Regions from separate parts of the Paraliobacillus sp. JSM ZJ581 genome, predicted to be linked through region 1. Evidence: predicted binding sites of a transcription regulator. Region 1 holds the regulator's gene; each other region holds the start of a gene.

Evidence for each region. Region 1 encodes LexA, which represses DNA repair genes until DNA is damaged. Its sites were predicted from a motif close to CGAACATATGTTCG; they were not measured.
Region 2: a site for LexA is predicted at 1,065-1,078, ahead of ACH6CY_RS03690 (YhjD family protein). Genes of this name have one in related genera too.
Region 3: a site for LexA is predicted at 2,550-2,563, ahead of ruvA (Holliday junction branch migration protein RuvA). Genes of this name have one in related genera too.

What each region holds. Positions count from the first base shown of each region.
Region 1 covers NZ_JBISEP010000001.1:146,626-150,809, forward strand. Annotated here, with positions in the region: gene tkt (transketolase) at 1-966, opposite strand, end outside; gene ACH6CY_RS00830 (DUF896 domain-containing protein) at 1,057-1,287, opposite strand; gene ACH6CY_RS00835 (YneB family resolvase-like protein) at 1,361-2,026, opposite strand; gene lexA (transcriptional repressor LexA) at 2,314-2,949, shown strand; gene ACH6CY_RS00845 (hypothetical protein) at 3,283-3,783, shown strand; gene ACH6CY_RS00850 (peptidoglycan-binding domain-containing protein) at 3,866-4,012, opposite strand.
Region 2 covers NZ_JBISEP010000004.1:787-4,970, reverse strand. Annotated here, with positions in the region: gene ACH6CY_RS03695 (TVP38/TMEM64 family protein) at 1-478, opposite strand, end outside; gene ACH6CY_RS03690 (YhjD family protein) at 1,115-1,498, shown strand; gene ACH6CY_RS03685 (competence protein ComK) at 1,561-2,103, opposite strand; gene ACH6CY_RS03680 (DUF3939 domain-containing protein) at 2,295-2,765, shown strand; gene lplA (lipoate--protein ligase) at 3,024-4,019, opposite strand; gene ACH6CY_RS03670 (MBL fold metallo-hydrolase) at 4,116-4,184, opposite strand, start outside.
Region 3 covers NZ_JBISEP010000023.1:21,409-25,592, reverse strand. Annotated here, with positions in the region: gene nadE (NAD(+) synthase) at 1-369, shown strand, start outside; gene ACH6CY_RS12020 (YebC/PmpR family DNA-binding transcriptional regulator) at 506-1,237, shown strand; gene ACH6CY_RS12015 (hypothetical protein) at 1,331-1,660, shown strand; gene ACH6CY_RS12010 (BofC C-terminal domain-containing protein) at 1,859-2,428, shown strand; gene ruvA (Holliday junction branch migration protein RuvA) at 2,623-3,234, shown strand; gene ruvB (Holliday junction branch migration DNA helicase RuvB) at 3,251-4,184, shown strand, end outside.

The DNA of each region.
Region 1 (4,184 bases):
GTAAGCAGATTGATAGTGCTCAAACAATTTGTTCCATTCTTGTTCTGCTTTTTCACCTTTTCGGACAATTTTTTCGTTGAAATCTTGATAGACTTCTTCTGGCACATGGAAATCTTCATGATCCCATCCATAGTATTCTTTGGTTAATTTAATTTCATCTTTACCTAATGGTGCGCCATGCGATGCAGATGAAGCTGATTTGTTTGGAGAACCATATCCAATCACTGTTTTCACTTCAATTAATGTAGGCTGATCTGTATTGACTTTTGCTTGTTGGATCGCATCTCGAAGCGCTTCTACGTCATTTCCATCCTCAACACGAATGACTTGCCAACCATATGCTTTAAATCGATCTTCTACATTTTCTGAAAATGCTTGGTTCAATTCACCATCTAGCGAGATATCATTAGAATCATAAAGTGCAATTAGCTTCCCTAATCCTAAGTGGCCAGCCAAAGAAGCAGACTCATGAGAGATACCTTCCATTAAATCGCCATCACTTACTAAAGCAAATGTATAGTGGTCAACAACATTGTATTGATCTCTGTTATACTTTGCTGCTAAATGTGCTTCTGCCATTGCCATCCCTACAGACATTGCAATCCCTTGCCCAAGTGGACCAGTAGTAGCTTCCACACCATCCGTATGTGTTACTTCAGGATGACCAGGTGTCTTAGAGCCCCACTGTCTGAAATTTTTTAAATCATCAATGGTAACTTTATATCCTGATAAGTGAAGTAAAGAATATAATAACATTGAACCGTGTCCTGCTGATAAAACAAAGCGATCACGGTTGAACCAGCTTGAGTTTTTAGGATTATGATCCATGAAGTCAGTCCACAATGTATATGCCATTGGGGCAGCCCCCATTGGAAGTCCCGGATGTCCGGAATTTGCGTGCTCAATTGCATCTATTGCAAGGGTTCTTACTGTGTTAATTGAAAGCTGTTCGATTTGTTTCGCCATCTTTGTTACTCCTTTCAATATTTAAAAATTATGTACATATATTTATCCTATAATGAAAAAAGATATTTCACAAGCTTTCGAGACACCAAATTATAATTCATCCTCTTTTTGTAGATCTTTAACTTTTTTTGGTGTGACATCTTCTCCATTAGGATCAACAATTTTCATTCCTTTAAATTGATTTTTAAAGGATTTTCTTACGTTTTTTAAATAGTCTTTCCTTAATTCTTGCTGCTCTTGTTTTTCTTTATCAGTTAGACCATATTTCTTTGATTTGTTTGCTAATTCATTTATTCGATTGATTTTTTCTTTAGATAACACGTTGGTTCACCTTCTTTATTAGAAAATTCAAAAATTAAAAAAGACAAGGTAATCATACTTGAACCTTGTCTTTTTATTCTATATGAAATGTACCTTCTTTTTCAAGTGTTACATATTCTTGATATCTGCGATGTACAGTAGCTTTAGAAACATTATACCCTAGCCCTCGAAGAGTCGATGCGATTTCAGCAAATGTTAATTTATTTTCCTTTAGCTTTATAACTTCTTCTATTGGGAACTCTATTCGTTCACGTCCTGGCGCTTGATGTTTATGGGCGAGATTTTTTTCAGGTTGGTACCCGTTCTCCATAGCTCGCTTTATACCACGTTTAATCTTTATATTGTGAATCTTCCTTTGATATTCTTCTACGATCCCTACAATTTGTAAGACCATGCTATCTGCTTCAGATAATTGTAATTCTCCTTGATTAGACAAGGCATAAATTTTAATACCTAATTTAGAAAACTGATGAAACAATGCTATTTTAGTATTTCCTCTACCAAGCCTTGTTTCATCCTGAATTAGTATACAGTCAATTTCGCCAGATCCACACCTTTCTAGTAAGGTTAATATTCCTTGACGTTCAATCTCATATCCACTTTGTTTTTCTTCAATTATATCAATAACATCTATATTTTTATCTTGCGCAAGTCGTATTAATTCCTGTTTTTGTCTAGATAATGAAGACGCTTGTTCTTCCTTTTCTGTACTTACTCTACAATAAATTATTGCTCGCATACTCATACCTACAATCTATTAAACTATTAACTTGTTACTAATCCTACATACATAAATACTAACGTAAAAATAAATAAAATGAAATAGAATGCATCTGCTTTTGATATTTTAGTAAACATATTAAATGCCTCCTGTTTTTATAATTTAAGAACCTTTGTTCGCATCTACATATCATTATATACGAACAAAAGTTCTTGTCAACCATTTTACTCGAACTTACGTTTGTCTTTTTTATCCTTGCATGCTATACTATTACTAGTAAAAAATATGTACGGAGGTGATCGTTTATGATAAAAATATCAAAACGGCAACAAGCAATTCTTGATTTCATCAAAAAAGAAGTTTTAGATAAAGGTTACCCACCTTCTGTTAGAGAAATTGGTGAAGCAGTTGGCTTAGCTTCTAGTTCAACCGTACATGGGCACCTATCTCGATTAGAAAAAAAAGGCTACATAAGAAGAGATCCAACCAAACCTAGAGCCATCGAAGTGCTTAACTTAGAAGATGATCAATTAGGTATCTTAAAAAAAGAAGCGACTTTTGCACCAGTCATTGGAAAGGTTACAGCTGGTTTACCTATTACAGCGATTGAAAATATCGAGGAATATGTACCACTACCTCTATCACTGACTCATGGCGATGCTACGGATCAATCTATTTTTGTCTTAGTTATTGAGGGAGAAAGTATGATCGAAGCAGGCATACTAGATGGTGACATGGTAATTGTAAAACAGCAACAAACAGCTCAAAATGGCGAAATTGTTGTTGCAATGACAGATGAGGAAGAAGCAACAGTAAAACGATTCTTTAAAGAAAATAATTATATTCGTCTACAACCTGAAAATGCGACAATGGAACCTTTAATTTATCAAAATGTATCTATATTAGGTAAAGTTATTGGTCTATATCGTGACATCCATTAAACAAGCGCTTTACTCCTTTGAGTAAAGCGCTTGTTTTTAAAGCATCAATGAAAAAGTTAAAACCTTTCTTTTGTAATTGTTTCACTCTAGCATTTATATTTTCTTTAGATTAAAATGAGCCTATTACTATATATGGTTGATTTTGTTATTTGTTATATATATCGAGACTATCGTAATTATATTTTACTTAAGAGATACATGCTTTTTTCTATGATACCAGACCACATTAGCACCCCTCCTTTATTTAATATAACCACTCCCTTAAAATTGTGGTTATTTCTTTTTTGAGAATTCATAGAAAAAATAACAAAACTTTTAGATTGAGGTGAAAAAATGAAAGCTAAAACCTACAAGATAATAATTGGATTGTTTAGTCTGATATTATTAGCAAGTTGTGGAAGTGAAGACAAGATGAATTTTTATGAACAAACAAGTGATACAGAATTAAAAGAGGAATTAAATGCTATTAAAATCGGATCAACTGAATTGGAAGTAAAAGAAGCTTTTGGAGAACCAAATTCTACTGAGGAAACAAAGAATAGTATGTATTTGAAATATGGATCTCAAGAATACAAATATGCGCAATTTCAGATTGTAAACGGTATTGTTAAACGCTATTTTTTCTCTGATAAACAATATAATAAAAATAAGAAAGTAGGAATCGGCAGCTCTAAACAAACTATAATTACTGAATATGGTGAAAATTATTATATACGGGATGATTCAAGTGATAAAGTTTTAGGTTATTTTGATAAAGATAAAGGGATAAATATCGAATTTGCATTTGAAGACTCAAAAGTTATTGGTATTGAAGTATCAAAGGTTAATAAATAAGACTCTCTTAAGTTGTTACTTGCATTAATTATTTAATAACCTTAAAGCTAACTGGGAGCACAACTAAGTGCTCCTTTTTATATCATCCAAATAATTCTCCAAATGTAACCGGTCCTGCTTTACCATCTACGCCAATGCCAACATCATTCCGGAAGTATTTTACATTCCATTCTGTATCGTTACCCAAAATACCATCTATTGCAAGGCAATAACCTTCACAACGCAACAACGCTTGTAAAATCCAAGTGAGATTACCTTTACTACTACACTAGCTGCTTTTGTTTTAGAACCCCAATAACCATCAACTTTTAGACCCGCATTAAATTGTTTGTTTAATTCTGTTTGATAAGCCTCAACTAATGCTTTACGAGTATTAGGACGTGGATTATGAACTAATACTT
Region 2 (4,184 bases), on a different contig from region 1:
CTAACAATACAGCCAATCCGAACTGATAGATATTGACTTTAGATAGACCGGCAACTGTATTAATAATCGCAGACGGTGAAAATGGAAAACACATTAGAATAAATAACGGCCCAAACCCATGGCGCTCCAACCAATTTGTTACCCGTTCTACCTGTTTATTGCGACGTATCCAAAGGAAAAAACGCTTATTTCCAAGCTTTCTAATAAGTGAAAATACAGCTATCGCACCAATACTAGCTCCTGCCCAAGACAACAAAAACCCTTTCCACAAACCATACGCGGCGGCATTTGTAAGTACAAAAACAACTAGCGGTAAAAATGGTAGGAATGCTTCAATGAAAGGAAGTAATAATCCGGGTAATGGCCCAAAGCTCTCGTACGTTTTTAATAATTGTTTTAAAACCATGTCGTATTGATCTGCTTCAATCAATTGTTGTATTTCATTAATTGTTATTACACTGTTGCTTAATACATACATACGGCATTTTCTCCTCCACCTTATCAGCTACTTCTTCTATACATGCTTAAACTACATACGATAAGTCAACATCGACTCTTTTCTTTCGTCGTGTTTCCTTTATCTCTTACGGCATTGTCCAGTTCATACGTTGTTAGACGGGTGTTTTCGCTTTTATTATCTAGCTCAAACACCCAACAACTAGTGAACTTCCTTCACCTCTGTACGATAAGTCAACATCGACTCTTTTCTTTCGTCGTGTTTCCTTTATCTCCTACGGCATTGTCCAGTTCATACGTTGTTAGACGGGTGTTTTCGCTTTTATTATCTAGCTCAAACACCCAACAACTAGTGAACTTCCTTCACCTCTGTACGATAAGTCAACATCGACTCTTTTCTTTCGTCGTGTTTCCTTTATCTCTTACGGCGTTGTCCAGTTCATACGTTGTTAGACGGGTGTTTTCGCTTTTATTAATAGTATTACACTTTATATTTTAATGTAAACCTTTCTGTTTGCCTATCTTTTCCTATGTATTTTAATCAATTTAAATATTTTATACCTATTTCAGTATATATTATTTTCAAATAGCATATCATGCAGTATAATAGAACAAATGTTCGTTCAAAACTGCGTCTTACTATCAAGGAGGGGATTACATGTGTTACTTAACAAATTCTGAATATACGCTCGGATCCCGCTTCCTCTTTTTATCAATGGCAATTACCGTTATCCAAAACGACTTAGTATCTTTAGAGCAAGGAATAGATATAAAGATTAAGGAACCCTATACAAATTTATTAAAAACAATGGAAGAACGTGCAATCGCTGAACGACAACAATTAAAAAAATATATGACTAAACAAAAATTACAAGTAGTTCGTTTAGAGAAAACAGATACTTTCTCTTCATATTTGTATATCTGCCAAGGTAGAGAGGAAAAGAGAAATTATTTTAACCCTGCGATTCGAACAAAAGTAACGAAAATTATTTATGAGTTAATGACTCAAGCTTTACCACATGTAAAAGAACCATATAGATGAATAGAGTCCCTTATATGCAAGGACTCTATTCATATCTCATTATACTAAGTCGGATCCTTGCGTTAATGAAGGTTTAACAAATCATCTTCGCTTTCTTTGGGGTGGTTAGTAGGTGTTTTTGTTTTTTTGAAGTGTATTCTTTCTTCTAGGAGATAACGGAATTGAGCAGTTCGTTGAAGTTGATTAAGCATAGAGCCATAAGAGACATCTAAGAAAATCGATTTTCCATTTCTAAACACAAATTCTGTTCCATTTCCAGGCGTTCGTCGTATCGTATATACATAAGAGTGTGAAATCCAAGAACAAAATGGCTGTTGAGGGGACGTTGTTGGAAAAAAATACATACCACTTGATGGATCAATTGATATCGGCACTTTATGCTTTACATTCAAAATCATACGAGTGCCTTCTTGCCTTCCTTTTAAACTACTCCCAAAATATTTACAGGCGAGATCAATTAGACTGATAGGGGATTGTTTTACGTAATCAGTGGTTCCATTACTTTCAAGGACATATGATAAGTAGTAACCATCCACTTTTTCCGCAATAATAGCTACAGTTACAGGATTAACCTCATAATCCTTTCTAAATTTTCCTTTTTCCAAAACATCATCTCCTTATTTTATTTTTTTGAATTATAATAAATTCAAAACATGTATATAATATACTATATAATTGTAAAATATGGCACTAAAATGAAGAAATGTACCTAAAATTGTCACAATTATATCTTGTCAATATTTTTATGATACACTGTGAATAGAATATACTATAGTAAGCAAAGGGGGCGCTATGTATGTGGAATCCTTTTAAAAAAACAAGCAAAACAAAAAAGGAAATGAAGAAAAAAGAATATCCTACTATTGATGTTTCCCTAGATGACTTAAAAAGCGCAATTCATGAATATGGTATGCAACTGCCCAATGAAATTCCATTGAGTGTAATTGTGACAGATGATTTAACGATTGATTATAAATTACTCGCTCCTATCTTAAAAGGTATACCTAATAAAACATATTATATGTCAAAAGAGACATATGAAATTTTTGAAGAGAAAGATAAACAACTGGCTATTGACTTTGATAATGTCCAACGTGCAGTAGATAGCTACATCCAACAAACAAAGGAACTCCCCGTTATACATGGTGATCCCTATAAGCGAGTTAGTTATCATAAGCTGGAAAAGCTAAGCTTATTAAATTATCGACCTCATCAAGAATTTTATATTACAAATGATGAATATCTAATTACCAATCAACGAACTTAATTTATCGCTCAAGTAAATTTATAAGCGTCTTTCTCCTATGAGATCAAACCAAAAATATAACAGGAAAGACGCTTGAATGTTTAAATTTTTTACAAGTATAATGTCTATTCATCGATAGTCTATCCACTAAAACATTGGTAGATTACTGTACCCCATTCATTTCATAAAATTTAATCAAGTTAAAATCTAATAAAAACGGAGTTGCCTAAAAGACAACTCCTAATAGTAATATCAATTATTCTTTTGTGAAGATTTCAATTAATAAATTAAATCGATTAATTGTTCCTCTGTAATTTTACCTAAATAATGTGGTACATCAATATTCGCTAATGCTTCTTCTAGCGCTTGACGCTGATATTTTGTTCCAATCAAGCTTTCTTCTATAACAGTAACATCTCCAATGCCGAAAAAATCACCATAAATTTTACAGTTTTTAATTAAACCTTTTGAAACATCTAATCGAACATCCACTAAGCCAGAATCAAATTTATGAGATTTCTGAATATCAAAAGCTGGTGATTTTCCATAATTCCAGTCCCATTGTTGATAGCGCTCTTTAGATAATTGTCGGATATTCTCCCAATCTTCTTTGGTTAGTTTATATTGAGGAACATCATTTACATCTTTTACATTAAAAATATACTTTAACATATGTTCTTTAAACGCATCCATTGATAATTCTTGCTCCATAAATTCGGAGATATTAGCAACACGACTGCGAATGGACTTAATTCCTTTTGATTTAATTTTTTCCGCATTCACATTTAGTGCAGAGACAACATGTTCAATTTCTGAATCATACATTAACGTACCATGACTAAACATGCGACCTTTTGTCGTGAACTGCGCATTTCCAGAAATTTTCCTTCCGTTTGCTACTAAATCGTTACGTCCTTTCAGTTCTGCAGGAACTCCCAATTGTTGAAGTGCCTCAACAACTGGTTGCGTGAATTTTGCAAAATTATGAAAACTATCACCATCATCTTTAGTAATAAAACTAAAATTTAAATTTCCTTCATCTTGGTAAACAGCACCACCACCAGAGAGACGACGCACAACTTTAATGCCTTGATCTTCTACATATTTTGTATTAATCTCTTCAATTGTGTTTTGGTTTTTCCCAACAATAATGCAAGGCTGATTAATATAAAACAGTAGATATGTATCTTCTTCACCAAAATTTTTTAGCACATATTCCTCAAACGCTAAATTGATTTGCGGATCGGTTATCCCTTGATTATCAATAAACTTCATTAATCCGATAAACCTCCTTTAGATTATATTAATACCAGTGTAAAACAAACACCGAAGAAAGGCAATTTCTAAATAATTTGGTTAGTTAACAACACTTTAAGAGGGGGAAGTGTACCATTGAAACCCTGATTCAGCTAAGTCTATTTTGCCACGATACACTTTCTC
Region 3 (4,184 bases), on a different contig from region 1:
TATAGTGTTGCAACGAACCATAATTATCTTGTCGTAGGGACAGATAATGCTGCAGAATGGTTTACCGGTTATTTCACTAAATATGGAGATGGTGGTGTGGATTTAGGTCCTTTAATTCACCTTACGAAAGAAGAGGTGAAGCAACTTGCTCAATATCTCAATGTTCCTAAAGAAGTGATTAACAAAAAACCAAGTGCAGGACTTTGGGAAGGGCAAACTGATGAAAATGAAATGGGAACGAGTTATGCGATGATAGATAGTTATTTAAAAGGAAATGAAATCCCTGAAAAAGATAAAAGAATTATTGAACAATTACACAAGAGAAGCGCTCACAAACGAGAATTACCAAAAACACCAGAAAAATTGTAACACTACATGTGATAAACCTCTTTGTTAAATATAAAATAAGGAGGTTTTTGCTGGTTTATCGCTTCGTTTTTCTAGTGTATATAGATATGTTATAGTGTTAGCGGATAATCGATTTGTAAGAAAGGAGTTCACACATATGGCAGGACATTCTAAATGGAAAAACATTCAGCGTAGAAAAAATGCACAAGATGCTAAAAAAGGAAAAATATTTATGAAGATGGCAAAGGATCTTTATGTAGCGGCAAAGGAAGGCGGGGGAGACCCTGAGATGAACCCTTCTCTCCGCTTAGCAATTGATAGAGCTAAAGCAAGTAATATGCCAAATGATAATATTGACCGTGCGATAAAAAAAGCAACAGGGGATTTAGATGGATCAAATTATGAAGAAGTCATTTATGAGGGGTATGGTCCTGGTGGAGCTGCTATTATGGTTGAATTACTAACAGATAACAAAAATCGAGCAGCTTCAGATGTTAGACATGGGTTTTCTAAATATGGTGGTAATTTAGGGGAAAATGGTTGTGTGTCCTTTATGTTTGATAGAAAAGGATATATCGTCATCGAACGTTCGGCAACAACTGTTGATGAAGATACGATGATGCTTAGTGCGATTGATGCAGGTGCAGAAGAAATGGAAACAACAGAACAAACATTTGAAATTTATACTACACCTGAACAATTTCAAGAAGTAGTGCAGCAACTAGTAAGTGAAAATTATCAGTTGTCTATAACAGAAGTAACAATGTTTCCACAGACATATACGTCATTATCTGATGATGAATCAGATAAAATGATACGCTTAATTGATCATTTAGAAGAACTTGAAGATGTACAGGAAATTTATCATAATGCAGAAATCGATGACTAGCAATAGCTTTTAGGTACTGTTACAATTCAGAAAGACTTTTTTAATTGATCGATTTAGAATACAATGATAAAAAATATAATGAGGTGTCTAATAATGGATGAATCAAATGATTGTGAGGATTTACAAGGTCAACAAATAGTTAAAAAACAAAAAGCGATTGATCGATTAGAACATTTTCAAGCGGATAATAAAGAATATTATGTTGTTTATCAAAAAAAAAATCAACAAGCAAAAAGGAGTTTGCAGTTTAATAAAGTGGAAAAAAGATCAGATGATACTTTTTTAATCGCAATGCACAATGAAGATACGGTAGATGCTGTACGTTACTATCATGGAGAAGAGTTAATTGTTCATCAAGATGAAATTATTCAATTACAAATTATTGACCCCGATGAATATGAATTTGTTGTGTATACGGATTAATATTTTCCTGCGTGATGTTGTATGAAGTCGATTGAAGTATCGAAGGAGTCACTGATTGTTTCTTTAACTTAAAAATATAAATGGATAACATTCACACAGTAAAAAGCATAAACTTCAACAAATTGGTTAAACATAGAAATAACGGCTGTTAATCAATGAATAAGCCGATTCAATCTATGCTTGACTGAGGTGTGAAAAATGAAAAAAAAGATTCATTTAATTGGCCTTGCGATGCTCATGTTTCTTGTAGGATTTAGTACACATGCTGTATTGTTAAAGGAAAATATGCCGACTGAAGGCATGGATAACGAAACGACAGAAGTGACTAATTCAACTACTATTGTTGCTGAAGAACCATTTCAATTATCTGTTACACTACAAAAACAATATTTAGATGGAAATATAACTGAAAGTACGGAGAAAAAAACAATTCATGCGATGGAAGATTTTTGGTCTAAGTATGAAGATTGGCAATTAATTGATCAAAGTCAAGAAGAAATGATCTTTAGAAAGCAGATTGATGATATTTCTCCTTACCTTAAACAATCTGGTTATTTTGGATTGCAAAATAGTATGCTCTCTATCTTTGAAGGTGAGCCGATTCATCAACAAGTTATTCAGTCTTTTTACCAAATTGACACAGATACATTAGAAAGCAGACAAATGGAATCACTACAAAAAGGAATCAAGATCGACTCTAAAGAGAAATATTTACAAGTTCTCGAAGTCTATAGAGACCTTTCACCAACTAAAGAAATGAATGGATAACAAGCAAAGTGGCTCTAGTCCTTTGCTTGTTTTATTTGCTATACTGGATAAAGTGAAATAAATAAGCTTTATGATCTATATAGCAATTAGAAGGGGTATTACTTTGACTGTAAAACATGTGCGAACGTATGATTGTATGATAAAATAATAGTAGACATAACGATTGGATTAGTGGAGAAGGAGTAACGATTAAAATGATAGCTTATATATATGGTAAACTTGAAATCATTAATGAAACATCTATTATATTGGAGGCAAATGGTGTTGGTTATGAATTGGTCTGCGCAAATCCATTGCATTTTCAAAGTAAGTTAGGTGAGAAATTACGAGTATATACTTTTCATCACGTAAGAGAAGATGCACAAATTTTATATGGATTTGCCGATCCTGAAGAAAAGCAGTTATTTTCCAGAGTGCTTCAAGTATCCGGTATTGGTCCAAAAGGCGCATTATCTATTGTAGGTACAGCAAGTGTAAATGATCTTGTTGTTGCTATCGAAACAGAAGATGAGAAATTTCTTACACGCTTTCCTGGAGTAGGAAAAAAGACTGCAAGACAAATGATCCTTGATTTAAAAGGAAAGTTAGCTGTTGAGTTTAATGTGACTACACAAGAGAAGCAAACTGAAACGACAACAATGGGGATGGAAACAATTCAAGCCTTAGAAGAAGCATTAGAAGCACTTCGTTCACTTGGCTATGCAGATAAAGAATTAAAGAAAATTATCCCTAAATTGAAACAAGAAACGAATGGGAAGACAGACCATTATATTCGAATGGGTTTAGCTTTACTGACGCAAAAATAACATGGGGTGATTGTTAATGGAAGAGCGTATGGTATCTAATGAACGTCAAGCAGATGATGCATCGATCGAACTTAGTTTGCGTCCGAATACATTGGCACAATATATTGGTCAAGATAAAGCAAAAGACAATTTAGCGATTTTTATTGAGGCAGCAAGATTACGTAATGAAGCGTTAGACCATGTATTATTATACGGACCTCCAGGATTGGGGAAAACGACAATGGCGTCAATTATTGCAAATGAAATGGAAGTGGAGTTTCGAACTACTTCTGGCCCTGCAATTGAAAAAGCAGGGGATTTGGCTGCAATTCTTTCTTCTCTGGAAGTAGGTGATGTTTTATTTATTGATGAAATTCATCGTTTACCTAGATCTGTGGAAGAAATTTTGTATCCAGCAATGGAAGATTTTTGCCTTGATATTGTAATTGGTACAGGTCCAAGTGCTAGGTCTGTTCGCCTTGACCTTCCACCCTTTACATTAGTTGGGGCAACAACAAGAGCAGGATTATTAACCGCACCGTTACGAGATCGTTTTGGTGTGCTAAGTCGCTTAGAATTTTATACAACAGAAGATTTGTGTGATATTGTTGAACGAACCGCAATGATATTTCATGTCACGATTGCTAAAGAAGCGGCAATCGAAATTGCAAGAAGGTCAAGGGGAACCCCCAGAATAGCGAACCGACTGCTTAAGCGTGTAAGGGATATTTCCCAAGTGCGTGGTGAGACAGAAATTAGCTTAGAAACGACGAAAACAGCACTACAAATGCTTCAAGTTGATCAATCCGGTTTGGATCATATTGATCATAAAATACTGCAAACAATTATTGACGCTTTTCAAGGTGGACCTGTTGGATTAGACACGCTTGCATCAACGATTGGTGAAGAATCGCAAACGATTGAAGATGTGTACGAGCCCTTTTTATTACAACAAGGATTTATGCAACGAA